2 regions of the Proteiniclasticum sp. genome follow, and region 2 is predicted to be linked to the other one. Evidence: predicted binding sites of a transcription regulator. Region 2 holds the regulator's gene; the other holds the start of a gene.
What was found. The regulator Rex, encoded in region 2, represses fermentation and respiration genes when NADH is low (regulators of the CRP and FNR family bind a similar motif). The targets are predictions, from matches to a motif close to ATTGTTAANNNNTTAACAAT.
Positions count from the first base shown of each region.

Region 1: the regulator Rex is predicted to act here: its motif matches at 1,633-1,652, upstream of RTX25_RS13800 (NAD(P)H-dependent oxidoreductase subunit E).

Region 1 covers NZ_DAMBTF010000038.1:7,389-15,398, reverse strand. Annotated here, with positions in the region: gene RTX25_RS13805 (ATP-binding cassette domain-containing protein) at 1-1,388, opposite strand, end outside; gene RTX25_RS13800 (NAD(P)H-dependent oxidoreductase subunit E) at 1,717-2,220, shown strand; gene RTX25_RS13795 (NADH-quinone oxidoreductase subunit NuoF) at 2,226-4,088, shown strand; gene RTX25_RS13790 (NADH-dependent [FeFe] hydrogenase, group A6) at 4,098-5,852, shown strand; gene RTX25_RS13785 (FprA family A-type flavoprotein) at 6,091-7,299, shown strand; gene RTX25_RS13780 (ATPase, T2SS/T4P/T4SS family) at 7,345-8,010, opposite strand, start outside.
Region 2 covers NZ_DAMBTF010000034.1:7,974-15,983, reverse strand. Annotated here, with positions in the region: gene RTX25_RS13500 (ABC transporter permease subunit) at 1-164, shown strand, start outside; gene RTX25_RS13495 (ATP-binding cassette domain-containing protein) at 130-921, shown strand; gene RTX25_RS13490 (DUF6054 family protein) at 1,101-1,448, shown strand; gene RTX25_RS13485 (DNA glycosylase) at 1,545-2,495, opposite strand; gene gltA (NADPH-dependent glutamate synthase) at 2,511-3,905, opposite strand; gene RTX25_RS13475 (sulfide/dihydroorotate dehydrogenase-like FAD/NAD-binding protein) at 3,892-4,797, opposite strand; gene RTX25_RS13470 (redox-sensing transcriptional repressor Rex) at 4,942-5,577, opposite strand; gene RTX25_RS13465 (alpha/beta fold hydrolase) at 5,967-6,713, opposite strand; gene RTX25_RS13460 (hypothetical protein) at 6,924-7,913, shown strand.

The DNA.
Region 1 (8,010 bases), on a different contig from region 2:
TGATCTACAATAAGAAGATTTGCAGTAGAAAGCATGAGCTTTGAAAGCATACATCTTACTCTTTCACCACCGGATAGGACATTCGCTTCTTTCAAAGCTTCTTCGCCCGAGAAGAGCATTCTTCCAAGGAATCCACGGAGATAGGTTTCACTCTTTTCTTCTGAATACTGTCTCATCCAGTCAACAAGATTCAGATTGACTTCATTGAAGTAAGAACCGTTGTCTCTTGGGAAGTACCCCTTAGTGATGGTTACACCGTAGCGGAAACAGCCGGAATCAGCTTCAATCTCACCTGCAAGTATTTTAAATAAAGTACTCACCGAGATATCATTTCCAGTAAACGCGATCTTGTCATCTCTGCCTACGATAAATGATACATTATCCAGCACCTTTACTCCATCAATGGACTTTGTGAGATTCTCCACAATAAGAATATCATTTCCGACTTCTCTCTCAGGCTTGAACCCGACAAAAGGATACCTTCTGTTGGATACCGCGATGTCGTCAAGTGAAATCTTATCCAGCAGTTTCTTCCTTGAAGTCGCCTGCTTGGACTTTGAGGCATTAGCGGAGAATCTGGTGATAAAATTCTGAAGGTCTCTGATTTTTTCTTCCTTCTTCTTGTTTGAATCTTTCATCAGCTGTGTCATCAGCTGACTGGATTCATACCAGAAGTCATAATTTCCCATGTAGATTCTGATTTTACCGAAGTCCACGTCACAGATGTGTGTACAGATCATATTCAGGAAATGTCTGTCATGGGATACAACGATGACGGTTCCTTCAAAGTCTGCCAGATAATTTTCAAGCCAGGTAATTGAAGGCAGATCAAGGTCATTTGTAGGCTCATCAAGTATAAGCACTTCAGGCTTACCGAATAATGCCTGCGCAAGAAGAACTTTCACCTTATCTCCACTTTCAAGTTCGCTCAGGATCTTTTCATGTCTGTCTGTACCAAGACCCAGTCCAAGAAGCAGTGAAGCCGCTTCTGACTCTGCTTCCCATCCGTTAAGGTCAGCAAACTCGCCTTCCAGAACAGATGCTTTGATTCCGTCTTCATCGGTGAAATCTTCCTTGCTGTAGATTTCATCCTTTTCTTTCATAATCTCATAAAGTCTTTCATTTCCACGGATAACGGTATCGATAACTTTGTCGTTATCAAACTGAAAATGATCCTGCTTAAGCACAGACATTCTCATATCCTTTCCTAGAAACACATCGCCAGTATTCGGTTCTATTTCACCAGATAGAATCTTGAGAAATGTTGATTTACCCGCTCCATTCGCACCGATAACGCCATAGCAGTTACCTGACGTGAACTTAATATTGACATCGTCGAAGAGTTTTCTCCCTCCAAAACGAAGACTTACATTACTTACATTTAACATTTTATTATTCACTCCATATTATCTTAATTCTTTCACACAAATTATGATTATACCATGAATCTCAATATAAATGAACTCTTTTCAACACCTTTACAAATAAATGTGAAATTTAACTGAAACAGAATCATATTGATGTCATACATGTGTTAAAAGCATGAATTCAGCACCCTCAGATTATATTCACTAGGCTATTTTAATGGAAATTCAATAAATAAAAGTCATAATTCCTTCATTTTTGCAATTATCTGACATATTATTGACAATAAATATTCTTACTGTTAAAACTGAATTAACAAATCCTTTCTCATTCGAATTTGGAGGTGTATCAATGGAAACCGACTTTAATCTTTTAGAAGATGATGCCTTGTCTAAAGATAGATTGTCCAAGCTTGATGCATACATCGACAGCATGGAAGACAAAGAAGGTATGCTGATTCATATCCTGCACCGTGCTCAGCACCTGTTCGGATATCTCCCCCCTGAACTACAGCTCTATATTGCCCGAAGGATCAATATACCTGCAGCGAATGTTTATGGTGTCGTCTCCTTCTATTCCTACTTTACACAGACTAAGCGTGGTGATCATACAGTAAGTATCTGTATGGGTACCGCATGCTTCGTCAAGGGTGCTGAACAGGTCAGAGATGCTCTGATGAAAGAACTCAAAGTAAAGGTCGATGAAACTACGAAAGATGATCAATTCACCTTGAAAGAAATCCGATGTATCGGCGCCTGCGGACTCGCACCTGCCATAATGGTGGACGATAAGGTTTACGGGCATATGAACGATGAGAATGTGAAAACAGTTCTTATTACCTATAAAGGTGTGTGAGTGAGATGATTAGAAGTAAGGAAGAGCTGATAAGAATAAAGAATCAATATAAGGACATCAGACTTCTGCGTCTGACCGGAGGCGGAAAGAGCAGGCGCACCGAACTAATGGTAGGCCTTGCCACGTGCGGGATTGCGGCAGGCGGCAAAGAAATTTATGACATCCTTGAAAAGACAATAACTGAATTGAACATCGATTATGTAGATCTCATCAAGGTCGGCTGTGTCGGTTCCTGCTACTGCGAGCCTACAGTGCAGGTCAATGTACCAGGTCATGCACCTGTCTATTACGGTTATGTAGACCCTGAATCTGCACGCAGGATCATTCTGGAACATGTCGTCAAACATGAGATCGTCAAAGACAAAGTTGTCCAGATGAGTTTCAACCATACTGACCCGCCTGGCGCGAAAAAAAGACAGTTCAGAATCGCCCTTAGAAACTGCGGTAATCTGGACCCGGAAGACATCAGACAATATATCGCTTTTGACGGCTATGAAGCCCTTTCCGATATTCTGATGACCGATACGCCTCAAGAGGTCATCGATACCCTGAAACAGAGTGGTCTGAGAGGACGAGGCGGTGGCGGTTTTCCTACCGGTATTAAGTGGCAGGCGACCTATGATCAGAAAAATCCTGAAAAATATATGATCTGCAATGCCGATGAAGGCGATCCTGGCGCATACATGGACAGATCTGTTCTTGAAGGTGATCCTCACAGTGTACTTGAAGGAATGATCATCGGAGGATACGCAACCGGAGCAAATCATGGAATCGTCTATATACGAGCTGAATATCCTCTGGCAATCGAAAGGCTCAATAATGCCATCCTGCAGGCACGGGAATACGGTTTTCTCGGTAAAGATATTTTCGGAAGCGGTTTTAATTTTGATGTTGAAATCCGGCTTGGTGCCGGTGCATTCGTCTGTGGTGAGGAGACTGCACTCATTCATTCTGTTGAAGGAAAGCGTGGGGAGCCAACTAAGAAACCGCCTTATCCATCCGAAGAAGGCTATCACGGTAAGCCTACTACAGTAAACAACGTCGAAACCCTGGCAAACATTCCGGAAATTTTCAGTAAAGGTGCAGAGTGGTTCTCAAATATCGGTGTTGGACGTTCAAAAGGAACAAAGGTATTCGCACTTGTCGGTAAAGTCAAAAATGTTGGTCTGGTTGAAGTGCCTATGGGTACTACACTCAGAGAGATTATTTATGATATCGGAGGGGGAATCAGCGGGAATAAGAAGTTCAAGGCTGTACAGACAGGTGGTCCTTCCGGAGGTGTGATCTCAGGAGAGTATCTGGACACGCCAATCGAATATGAATCTCTGAGGGCATTGGGCACAATGATGGGATCTGGCGGTATGATCGTTATGGATGAAGATAACTGCATGGTGGATATCGCAAAATTCTATCTCAAGTTCACCATGGACGAGTCCTGCGGTAAGTGCACGCCTTGCCGAATCGGAACCAAACGTCTTTATGAACTTCTCGATGGCATCACTACCGGAAAAGCTGGCGAGAACGTACTCGATCAGCTGGATTCCCTGGGCAGCAACATCCGATATTCCGCTCTTTGCGGACTTGGACAGACGGCGCCCAACCCGGTATTAAGCACCATGAAATACTTTGAAGAAGAGTACCGCATGCATGTAGAAGAGAAGAAATGCCCCACAGGAGTCTGCAAAGGACTCTTCCGCTACAGCATCATTCCTGAAAACTGTGTGGGGTGCACCGCATGCAGAAGAGTATGTCCGGTAGGATGTATCGCCGGTCATCCCAAACAGGTCCACTTCATCGATCTCAATATCTGTATTTCCTGTGGTGCCTGCTTTGATGCCTGCAAGTTCAATGCGATTAAAAAGGCTTAGGTGAAAAGAATGAATGAGATAAAAGAAAAAGTGAATGTTCGAATCAACGGTCAGGATCTCGTTGTGGATAAAGGAACGACGATACATGAGGCTGCGAAACTTGTCAATGCGGATATCCCGACACTCTGTCATCTCAATCTCGAAGGATTCGGAATGGTCAACCGTACAGCATCCTGCCGTGTATGCATGGTAGAAGTTGTCGGCAGGCAGGCTCTGTCTCCTTCCTGCTCCGAATATGTGACTGAAGGAATGGACATTGTTACAGACTCCCTTAAAGCCGTTTCGGCACGTAGAATGAATCTGGAGCTTCTCATTTCCAATCATCCTATGGAATGCCTGACATGCAGAAAGAATCTTCAGTGTGACCTTCAGGCTCTGGCAAAGAAACTGGGTATATACGACATTCCGTTTACCGGAGAGAAGATGAGTCGTCCACTGGATAAAAGTTCATTCGCCCTGGTGAAGGACCCCGATAAATGCATCATGTGCAGACGCTGTGAAACCATGTGTAACGAAGTTCAGACCTGCGGTATCCTTTCAGCTAACTCAAGGGGATTCGACACATTCGTCGGTCCTGCCTTCAATCTTGATATGGCAGATACCTCCTGCACGTTCTGCGGACAGTGTGTTGCGGTCTGTCCTACCGGTTCGCTTTCCGAGATCAATAACATGCACAAAGTCTGGTCTGCACTTCTAAGACACGACAAACACGTTGTGGTTCAGGTAGCTCCAGCCGTAAGAGTAGCCATTGGAGAAATGTTCGATATGGAACCAGGTTCGATTACTACAGGTCAGCTTGCCAGCGTATTTCGCCGTATGGGCTTCAACGGTGCTTTCGACACAGACTGGGCAGCGGATCTGACCATCATCGAAGAAGCATCAGAGCTGATCCATAGAATTCAGCATGGTGGAAAGCTACCCATTCTGACCAGCTGCTGCCCTGCATGGGTGAGATTTTTCGAGTATCAGTTTCCTGATATGCTCGATATTCCATCCACATGCAAGTCCCCGCAGATCATGATGGGAACCATCATAAAAACTTACTATGCAGAGAAAATGAATATTGCCCCAGAAGACATTCTGGTTGTTTCTGTAATGCCCTGTATCGCCAAGAAAGCCGAAGTTCAGAGAGAAGAACTCAGGATCGGAGAACTTCATGATGTGGACTGGGTAATCACCACAAGAGAGCTTGGATATATGCTTAAGGAAGCAGGCATTGATTTTAAAACCCTTCCCGATAGCGAATTTGATCAGATTCTCGGCGAAAGCACAGGCGCTTCCGTGATATTCGGGTCAACTGGAGGTGTCATTGAAGCTGCAGTACGTACCGCTTATGAGTGGTTGACCCACGAAGAACTCGAAGATGTAGACTTCAAACAGCTTAGAGGGCTTGAGGGAATCCGTTCGGCCAGTGTCCGAATCAACGACATGGATCTCAAGATCGGTATCGCTCATGGTCTTGGTAATGCAAGAAAAATGCTTGAAGGAATCAGAAGCGGTGAACTGGACTTTCATGCCATTGAAATTATGGCCTGTCCCGGAGGCTGTATAGGTGGTGGTGGGCAGCCCTACCATCATGGAAATATGGACATCATCCGGAAAAGACAGGAAGCCATATACCGAGAAGATGCAGGTAAAGCAAGAAGAAAATCCCATGAAAATGAAATGGTCATGAAGCTGTATAGAGAATATCTTGGTGAGCCCTACGGTGATAAAGCCCATGAACTTCTTCATACCTCCTATACCGGCAAGAAGATGATCTAGGTTACATCTATGAATCCTTTCAATAGAACCATGAGGCACTTCACTCAGACGAAGTGCCTCACTTTTTACCGGACATCTACACCTGATATCCACAATAATTGATTGTACGCAATTAATTTTCTGCAATGTATTGAGATATCTGTCACGATGCGTTATGATATTTATGGAACATTTTAAGTGAAAATTATGTTCGTTATGAGACACTACTTATATAAATAGAAATTAGGAGGCATGAAAAGTGTATAGTGTACGAGAAATATCCCCCCAGATTTATTGGATAGGAGGAAATGACAGGAGGCTGGAACTGTTCGAGAACTTATTCCCGCTTACTAATGGGGTTTCATATAACTCATATCTTATCCTGGATGAAAAGACAGCTATAGTTGATACAGTCGATGATGCGATCACTGATCAGTATCTTGAGAATATTGAACATCTGATGCAGGGAAGAGAACTCGACTATCTCATCATCAATCATATGGAGCCTGATCATTGCGGAAACATCGAAAATATCATCAGAAGATATCCCAACGTAAAGGTAGTTGGAAATAACAAGTCATTCCAGCTATTTGGACAGTTTTATAATATGGATATCACAAAGAACCAGATGCTTGTAGGTGAAGGCGATGAACTCAGTCTTGGAAAGCATAATCTGAAATTCATCTGTGCTCCAATGGTCCATTGGCCTGAAGTCATGATGAACTTCGAAACCACAACTGGTATTCTTTTCTCTGCAGATGCATTTGGAACATTCGGTGCACTGACTGGAAATATATTTGATGATGAAGTGGATTATAAGGGTCTTTATCTGGAAGAAGCCAGAAGATACTATGCAAATATCGTCGGTAAGTTCGGCGCACAGGTTCAGTCTGTATTCAAAAAGATCGGTTCATATGATATCAAAATGATCTGTTCACTTCATGGTCCTATTTTCAGAAAAGATCTTAAACTCATTCTGGATCTTTATGACAAATGGTCCAGATACGAGGCGGAAAAAGAAGGCGTTGTCATATTCTACGGTACAATGTACGGCAATACGGCTAATACAGCTGATGCACTCGCAAATAAGCTTGCAGACCGTGGAGTTCAGGATATCAGAGTTTATGATGTCTCAAAAACTCATCCTTCATACATCATTTCCGACATATGGAAATACAGCCATCTGGTAGCCGCAGCACCGACATACAACATGGGACTCTATTATCCGATGGACAATCTTCTTCATGAAATGATCGCCCTTGGAGTCAAGAACCGTAAAGTTTCCATCATCGGAAATCACAGCTGGGCAAGCGCTGCAAACAAACTGATGACCGAGAGATTCGCTTCCATGAAAAATATGGAAATCATCGGCAATACATTCGACATGAAATCAAGGCTGAAAGACAACCAGGAAAATATGCTTGATGAACTTGCTGATGCCATTGCAGCATCAGTGCTGAAAAAATAGAATAACTTAACAATGAGCCGGAAAAATCCGGCTCATTTTCATTTCTCATCTTGTATTAAATCTCTTCATGCCTTGCATCTCTCCAAGGAGAATCAGATTATCGATCTGGTTGAACCTTCCCTCTCTAATCGTGTTTTCGATGGCATTGACATTGATCATCAGTTCATAATCAAGATGCGCTTTATTATCTCTGAAATCCAGTTTCTGGGACAGGATGAAATTAAGATTGGATGACAGCTGATAACGAACGAACTCCTTCTCCTGCTCACTGAACATTGAAAGCATTCTTGTGAGGGTACGTGCTGCACCGAGGGAATGAATGGTTCCGATTATACCATGACCGGCTTCTGCGGCAGTCACTGCTGCCTTAAGCGAATTGAGTGTCCTGATTTCTCCTATGACGATATAATCAGGACTCTGTCTCAGTGCATCCTGAATACCCTGATCAAAGCCCGAAAAGTCTTTCCCCAGCTCTCTTTGTGTCACTACCCCTACATGGGGTGAGTACTTATATTCTACGGGATCTTCAAGTGTAATGATATGCGCTTTTTCCTTTTTCAGTATTCCGTCGGTGACTGCTGCCATGGTGGTCGATTTTCCCGCTCCCGTTCTTCCCACGATGAGGGACAGTCCCCTCTTCCTGATGACACGGTCGGACAGATCTTCAGGCAGTCCAAGTTCCGCAAGAGATTTTATCCTGTCACTGATGAC
Region 2 (8,010 bases):
TTGATCCGAACGACTTCAAACTGGCAACAGCAGTGGCTGTAATTCTTGCCATGGGTATAACATCGGGTGCTTTCAGAAGAAAAAAGAAACAGGGAAAGAAACTGAGTTCAAAAGAAGGAGGTGAGATGTATGCTGATTCTTCAGAACTTGTCCAAGACCTTTAACGAAGAAACGCCACTGGAGAATAAAGTGATCGACAGTCTCTCACTTAAGGTGGAACATAAGGACTTCATCACGCTTCTTGGTTCCAACGGAGCAGGCAAGTCCACTCTCCTTAATCTCATTGCCGGTACATTGGAGCTTGATGAAGGTCAGATCATACTAGACCATGTGAATCTCACGTCCATGAAAGCGTACAGACGGGCAGGTCTCATCGGCCGCGTCCATCAGGATCCGAGACTCAGCGTATCGCCTAACATGACTCTTCTTGAGAACCTGTCTCTTTCCGATGCCAAAGGGCAGAGCTTCAGTTTAAGACGCGCTGTAGATATGAAAAGAGCTGGCTTCTATAAGGAACAGCTGGAAACCCTAGGCCTAGGCCTGGAAACTAAGCTCAATACCAGAATCGGTCTTCTTTCCGGTGGACAGAGACAGGCTGTCGCACTCTTCATGGCCATCATGAAGAAACCGAAGATCCTTCTTCTGGATGAACATACCGCAGCACTTGACCCAAGAACCTCTGAAATCATCATGGGTGTCACCGACAGACTGATTCGTGAGAATGAGATTACCGCCTTGATGGTCACCCACAACATGAACCATGCGCTCTCCTTCGGAAATCGGCTTCTTATGATGCATGAGGGAAAAGTTGTCGAGGATCTGAAAGGGAAAGATAAAGCGTCGCTCAACACGAAAGACGTCATCACCATGTTCAAGAAGAATGCTGAGACCATTGAGGACCGGATAGTTCTCGGGCTCTAGCGAATAACAGAAACCACTCCTCCTAAAAAGCCCTTCTGCGATTTTCGCAAGAAGGGCTTTTTCATGGTATCTAGTCTTAATTCTAAAACCTTGCTTAAATATCATTATTTACTCTATCCTCTATCTTCCGATATGTTAACATGAACGTATAGAGACATGAAAAGGAGTGGGGACAGATTATGGCAAAAATATCCATGCAGGGAAAAGGAAATGGAAATGACATCGCAGAACTTATTACAAGAGAGATGGAAAGCAGCGGAATGAGCACTCAGCTCGTGGATTCCATCACCCGTCAGACAGGTGATCTGTACATGCACATTCTGGTATTTGAAAAATACTATATGCGTTCATCCAACAGAGCCAGTCTTACGGTTGTGGTCACCGATGCCGATCATGACATCAAAGTCGATGCCATCGGTGCAGGAGGCGGTCAGGGTGTATTTTTCAGATTCTCCTGGGGAGCTGAAGAAAGCTTCGTTTCCGTTATCGAGGAAATCCTAAGAAGAGAAAACTTTACGGAAATATAAATGCAGAACAGAAAATTCCCTGCTGAAGACACATCTTCAGCAGGGAATTTTCATCTGTTCTCTCTTATCGTTAACCTGATGCCTGGTCGGCACCGTCTAATCGATCCTTAACTTATTTTCTCTTGCATGGTAGAAGAGATACTGCTGGGCAATGCCGGAGAGCTCTCCAAACTGTTTCTGCCCGAAAGCTCTGATTCTGCTAAGATTGCCTCCTTCTGCTCCGTAGAAATGGACCATGGCTTTTTTCACCCATACATCCACCGGGAACGCCTCTTTCTTCTTCATGGAGAAAAGCATGACGCAGTCTGCAACCTTTGCCCCCACTCCTGTATACCTCTGGAGCGCTTTATGGCACTGATCATGAGGCAGTGCCGCAATGGATATAAGATCATCTTCCAGAAAGAGCTTCTCCTCGTCTGACAGGTCTCTCATCCCTTCACTCTCCCTAATCAGCTCGGCCCTTCTTATGGCCTGTACGGTGTCGTAGATGTACTTGGCACGATACCCCACACCTAATGCCCTAAGCTCCTCAACGGATGCTCCTGCGAGCTCCTTTGGCGTAGGAAACGCATAATGGGTTTCTCCCTCATATATGATCTCTTCACCGTAGTTCATGCTGATTTTTCGGATACCTTCCTTGATCTTAGGGATCAGATTGTTGGAGGACAGAATAAAGGAAATCAGCGTCTCGAAAGGCTCCTGATTCAGCACCCTTATTCCATACCCGAAAGCTACAGCTTCTTTAAGGAGCGGATCTTTTCTGAGCACCCGTTTGATCTTATCGTAATCCCTGTTCAGGTCAAAGTACTCTTTGAAGAAATCTTCAAACTCCTCTCTGGTCACATTCTCAAGAAATACATCCTGACCGGTTAAATAGGCTCTGATGACTTTGCCATGGACTACACCCTGAAATCTTTCTTCATCTTCTTTGTCCATTCTGTTCCAGCGGAAGCACTGACCGCATTCGAAAATGTGCTTGGGATGAAAGTTCTTTACCCCTTTAAGAAGGATTCCATTCTCTCTTTCTTCAATTTCCTTATAGTCCATGTTTACCTCTTTTCTCTATTGGAAGCTCTCCGTCTCTGATAAGTGCTCATGAATTCCGAAGGCAGCCTTTTTACCGGCACTCATGGCAAGAATCACTGTAGCGGAACCTGTGACGGCATCTCCGCCAGCAAATATGCCTGGTATGGTGGTTTCGCCGTTATCTTCGTTGATGATGATACACCCTCGTCTGTTGGTTTCAATGCCTTTTGTGGTGGAGGCGATGAGCGGATTAGGTGATGTGCCGAGAGACATGATCACGCTGTCGCAGTCGATGACAAATTCGCTTCCTGTCACTTCCACAGGTTTTCTTCTTCCTGAGGCATCAGCTTCACCAAGTTCCATTCTTACACAGATCATCCCTTTGACAAATCCGTTCTCATCCACAAGGATTTCCTTGGGATTGGTAAGCAGGTTCATGATGACCCCTTCTTCTATGGCATGATGAACCTCTTCCGCTCTTGCAGGAATCTCCTTCTCCGATCTTCTGTAGACGATCAAGGACTCCGCACCCAGCCTTGCCGCTGTTCTTGCGGCATCCATGGCCACATTTCCCGCACCCACGACAGCCACTCTTTTTCCGTGACTGATCGGCGTATCATAGTCGCTCCTGAAAGCCTTCATGAGATTGGCACGGGTAAGATATTCGTTGGCAGACATGACACCGTTGGCGTTTTCACCCTTGATGCCCATGAACATGGGTAGCCCCGCCCCTGAACCGATGAATATTCCCTTGAAGCCTTCATCTTCGATGAGACTTTCGATGGTTACTGTACGGCCGACGATGACGTTGGTTTCGATCTTCACGCCCAGCTCCTTGAGGAGACTGATTTCTTCCTTGACGACGGTTTCTTTAGGCAGTCTGAATTCAGGAATACCATAAACCAGTACACCACCCGCTTCGTGAAGCGCTTCGAAAATCGTCACATCATAGCCGAGCTTTGCAAGATCTCCGGCACAGGTAAGACCCGCAGGACCGCTCCCCACAACGGCAATCTTGATGCCGTTTGACGGAAGCTTATCCGTATTCTTATATCCGTTCTCCATTGCCCAGTCCGCAACGAATCTTTCAAGTTTACCGATATTCACCGGTTCACCCTTGATGCCCACAATGCAGGAACCTTCGCACTGCTCTTCCTGAGGACATACTCTTCCGCAGACAGCAGGAAGGTTGCTTGCACGGCCGATGGTATCTCTTGCAGCTTTAACATCCCCGTTTTTCAGTTCCTGAATGAATTTAGGAATATCTATGGCTACAGGGCATCCCGGTACACATCTCGGATTTCTGCACTGAAGGCATCTTTCCGCTTCAAGCAGAGCCTCCTCATGATTGTATCCGAAGCTCACTTCCTTGAAATTTCTTACTCTCTCTTCCGGTCTCTGTTCCCTTACTGGTACTCTATTTCGTTTCATGTAGAATTTCCCCCAAATCACATAATTCCGAGTCCTTATGTACAGATGCCTGTTCTTTTACAATCATCTTTTTTCCTTCTACAGTTTTGTACATGGACTGACGTCTCATGGCCTCATCAAAGTTGATGAGATGAGCATCAAATTCAGGTCCATCCACACAGGCGAACTTCACTTCGTCTCCTACAGTCACTCTGCAGGCACCGCACATTCCCGTACCATCCACCATGATGGGGTTAAGGGATACAACGGTATGCAGGTTATAGGATTTTGTCAGCCTTGATACGAATTTCATCATGATCATGGGACCGATGGCCACACATATATTGTACTCTTTGTTCTCTGTTTCGATCAGTTCTTTCAGTTTGTCGGTAACAAGTCCGTGGAAACCGTAGCTTCCGTCATCCGTACAGACATAGAGGTTTTTCGCCACCGCTTTGAACTCTTCTTCAAAAATCAGCGTTCCTTTTGAACGGGTACCGATGATGACATCCACATCGACTCCCTTTTCCTTCAGCATCTTCACCTGCGGATAAACAGGAGCTGTCCCCACACCTCCTGCAATAAAGACAATCTTCTTACCGGAAAGATTCTCTTTATCATCTGTCACGATGTCCGAAGGATTACCAAGAGGACCAACGAAATCTCTGATTTCGTCCCCTTCACTCATCTGTGCAAGCTTCTTAGTGGATGCACCCAGTGTCTGGAATACGATGGAAACGGATCCTTCTTCTCTGTTATAGTCGCATATGGTCAGCGGCACTCTTTCTCCCCGTTCGTCCACTTTGACTATGATAAACTGCCCGGGCAGAGCAGCTTTGGCTACACGCGGAGCCAAAATATCCATCTGGTAGATGTTTTCTACCAGCTCTTTTTTCCGTATAATTCTATACATTTTTTCCCCCCAATATTGTTGTATGGTGAGTCTAAATCTCACCTTTACAGTATACGTATTATGCCCTTCCATTTCAACAAAACTCAGAGACTTTTAAGCACTATAAAGGGGACCCTTTTTAAAGGTCCCCAAGATTTCGCTTCACTATTTGTCCAGGTCGTTCATCAGATAGACAAGTGTCAGCAGACTTTCGCTTAAATGTACATTTTCAACAGATACATCTTCAGGTACATTGATATCCAGCGGAGCAAAGTTCCAGAGGCCTTTTACGCCGTTTTCCACAAGTACATCAGCCACTTTCTGTGCCTGAGCATGCGGTACGCAGAGAATACCGATATCAATCTTGTTTTCTGCAAGGAATGACTCCATCTGATCGATGTCGCTGATTTCAACATCTTTGATTCTCATTCCGATGAGCTTAGGATTAACATCGAAAATCGCCTTCAGATCAAATCCGAATTTGTCGAAACGGGTGTAGTTTGCTACGGCCTGTCCGATGTTACCTGCTCCAATGATAACTGTTGAGTATCTCTTATCCAGTCCCAGGATATTTGAGATTTCATTATATAGTTCTTTTACGTTGTATCCATAACCCTGCTGTCCAAAACCACCGAAACAGTTGAAATCCTGTCTGATCTGTGAAGCGGTGAATCCGATTTTCTCACTAAGTTCCTTAGAAGAAACTCTGTCAACATCGTTTCTCAGCAGTTCAGCCAGGTGTCTGTAGTATTTTGGTAATCTTTTGATAACCGCCATGGAAATGTCTTTTTTCTTATCCATCCTCGCACCTCATCGTTAAATAAATTTCTAACAATATAATACCACAAATTATATGATCATGTGTTAATATTTGTCAAAGATTTTTATCAAAGATTTCAATTTTATGAGTCTGTTAAAAACATCTATATTACGTTGTTAATTTTTAACACTCTAACAATATAATTGCTGTTTCGCGTTGCCTATCAAGGATAATATTCACTAGAAAATAAAATTATTGTGAAAAACTTCTTTACTCTTCAGCGATCTGAAATGGTTTGCATAATGAAAGAGGACACCTAAGTGTCCCTCTTTCATTATGCAAACCTATTTTGAAGATATCATTCCTATGCTTCATGAATCGGTTATATGAAAAAAGTCACTGCTGTCCCCTTAAATATGCTTCTGCTCGATCATTTAAAGGCTTCGACAACGGCATCGAGGATAAACTGCTGCTGCTCCTCATAGCCGATATCCGCCAGACTGTCTCCATCCTGAGTACCGTAGTTTGCAAAACTTGAGTGGTTTCCTCCTCTGATGATCTGTCCGTAGGTTGTTTTGGGCAGCCTTTCCTGGGCTTCACTCAGCTTATCGTAATCAATGATGAGGTCCTTATCTCCGACTAGGGAGAACACCTTGAATGTGCTCACAGAAAGATCGGTGCTTCCATCAGGATATGCTGCAAGAAGGATCAGCCCTCTTATTTTCTCGGGATTTCTGCTGACATATCTTGAAGCGGATACCCCACCCAGAGAATGACCGATAATGACCCAGTCCTGAATTTGATCATCTGCCACGTAATCCTCAGCTGCATAGTTTGAGAGAATCGACAGCTTAAACGGTGCTTTAAGGATTACTGTCTTATAGCCAAGGGACGCGATCTTTCTACCAAGATATCCGTAGGCCCTCTCAGAAACTCTTCCTCCCGGATAGATCACCACACCGCCTTCAGGATTTTCGGGGGTAAACACAAGATCTCCGCCGATTTCCTCATAGGCGATTCCCTCACCTTCTGTTAATGCTTCCTCTGCAGTCAGCGACGGCCTGTAATAATCCTCTGCATAGATGTAGAGGCCAACCCCCACAAATACCAGAACGATGATAAGCACTCTGATGATCCGGTCGAACCATTTCTTTCTGCTTGATTCTTTAACTTCCATATTTAACACCCTCAGTTCCTCTAAAATGATTTCTCTGTATTCATATTGTACACTCTTTATCAGTATACTTCATTATAGCCCTTCTATTAAGCCATTTACGGGATAATCTGTTAAGAAAAGGAAAATAAATCTATTCTTTCCTATTAACGCTTTTTCCTCAATGAAGCTATGCTAAAATAGAATCAGTGAAGAAATGGGAGTGTTATGAATATGGTGAACAGAGTTTTAGATAAAGATCGTTATATATTTTTAGAAAAGCCGGCCATGGAAGTCTACAATAAAGAAGAAACCCTTAAAAGAGCCGATGAGATCGAAGCCTATATCAGCGAGCTCAAAACCTTTAACATCAGTTTGGAAAAACTTTCAGCCACTTCCTTGAGCAAGGCGGAAAGAAGCCTTATCCTCAATCTTGCTTTTATCCTCTCATCAGAAGAAAAGCTATGGGATAAAGTGCTGGAGAACAGAAGAATCCCCTTCAGTACATTTTCAAAACTTGTGGAAGAGCCTGTTTTTGAACTGAAAAAATGGCATGATCTTATTCTCTCCTACAGTATCCTTTTCCACGGTGAAAAGTATCCGCTCATTACACGGTATCTCCAGTATGATCTTAAGGAAAAAGAAGATTCTTTTCCCATAGACAGCGATGCACATTCGGGTCTTACCCTCAGAAAAAAAGGCAGCTATGCCTATATTCTGTCCAGCCAGGGTCAGTTTATGAAGATAAAGGATGAAGGGAACAGTGTAGGCGATGTCACTTCGGGAAAAAAGGCAAGAAAACGGCCGAACCTCCTGAAACCCTTAATCGCCATAGTTATGATCGCGCTGATTCTTGGCCTCGCTTATCAGTATATGTCAGAAAAGGTTGACCGGACCATCATTATACGCGCCGAGGGAGAAATCAAAATGAATTTCAATCCCTGGGGAAACCTCGTAAGCATTTCAGCTGTCAATCCTAAAGGTCAGGAACTGATCGAGAAATCGGATCCCGAACAGAACGACATCGACACTGTCCTTGCAGAAATCATCGAGCAGGCATACATCAGTGAAGCCATAAAGGAAAGAGATGAGATCATCATCCTTATCTCCGGCGAATTTCTACCTGAAGATTTCTTCAAATCCGGTAAAACCCATGACAGGATCCTCTCCTATCAGCTGGACTGCAAAATCAACAACAACGGTTCTTTCCTCTATGTGGAGTAGTCATGGAATGCTTAACTCCGCTCTGGCAGAATGATCTGAAGAGAAGCTGATGAGATATTCCGATTTTTGAATACAGAAAACAGGCAGTCTTTTCCAT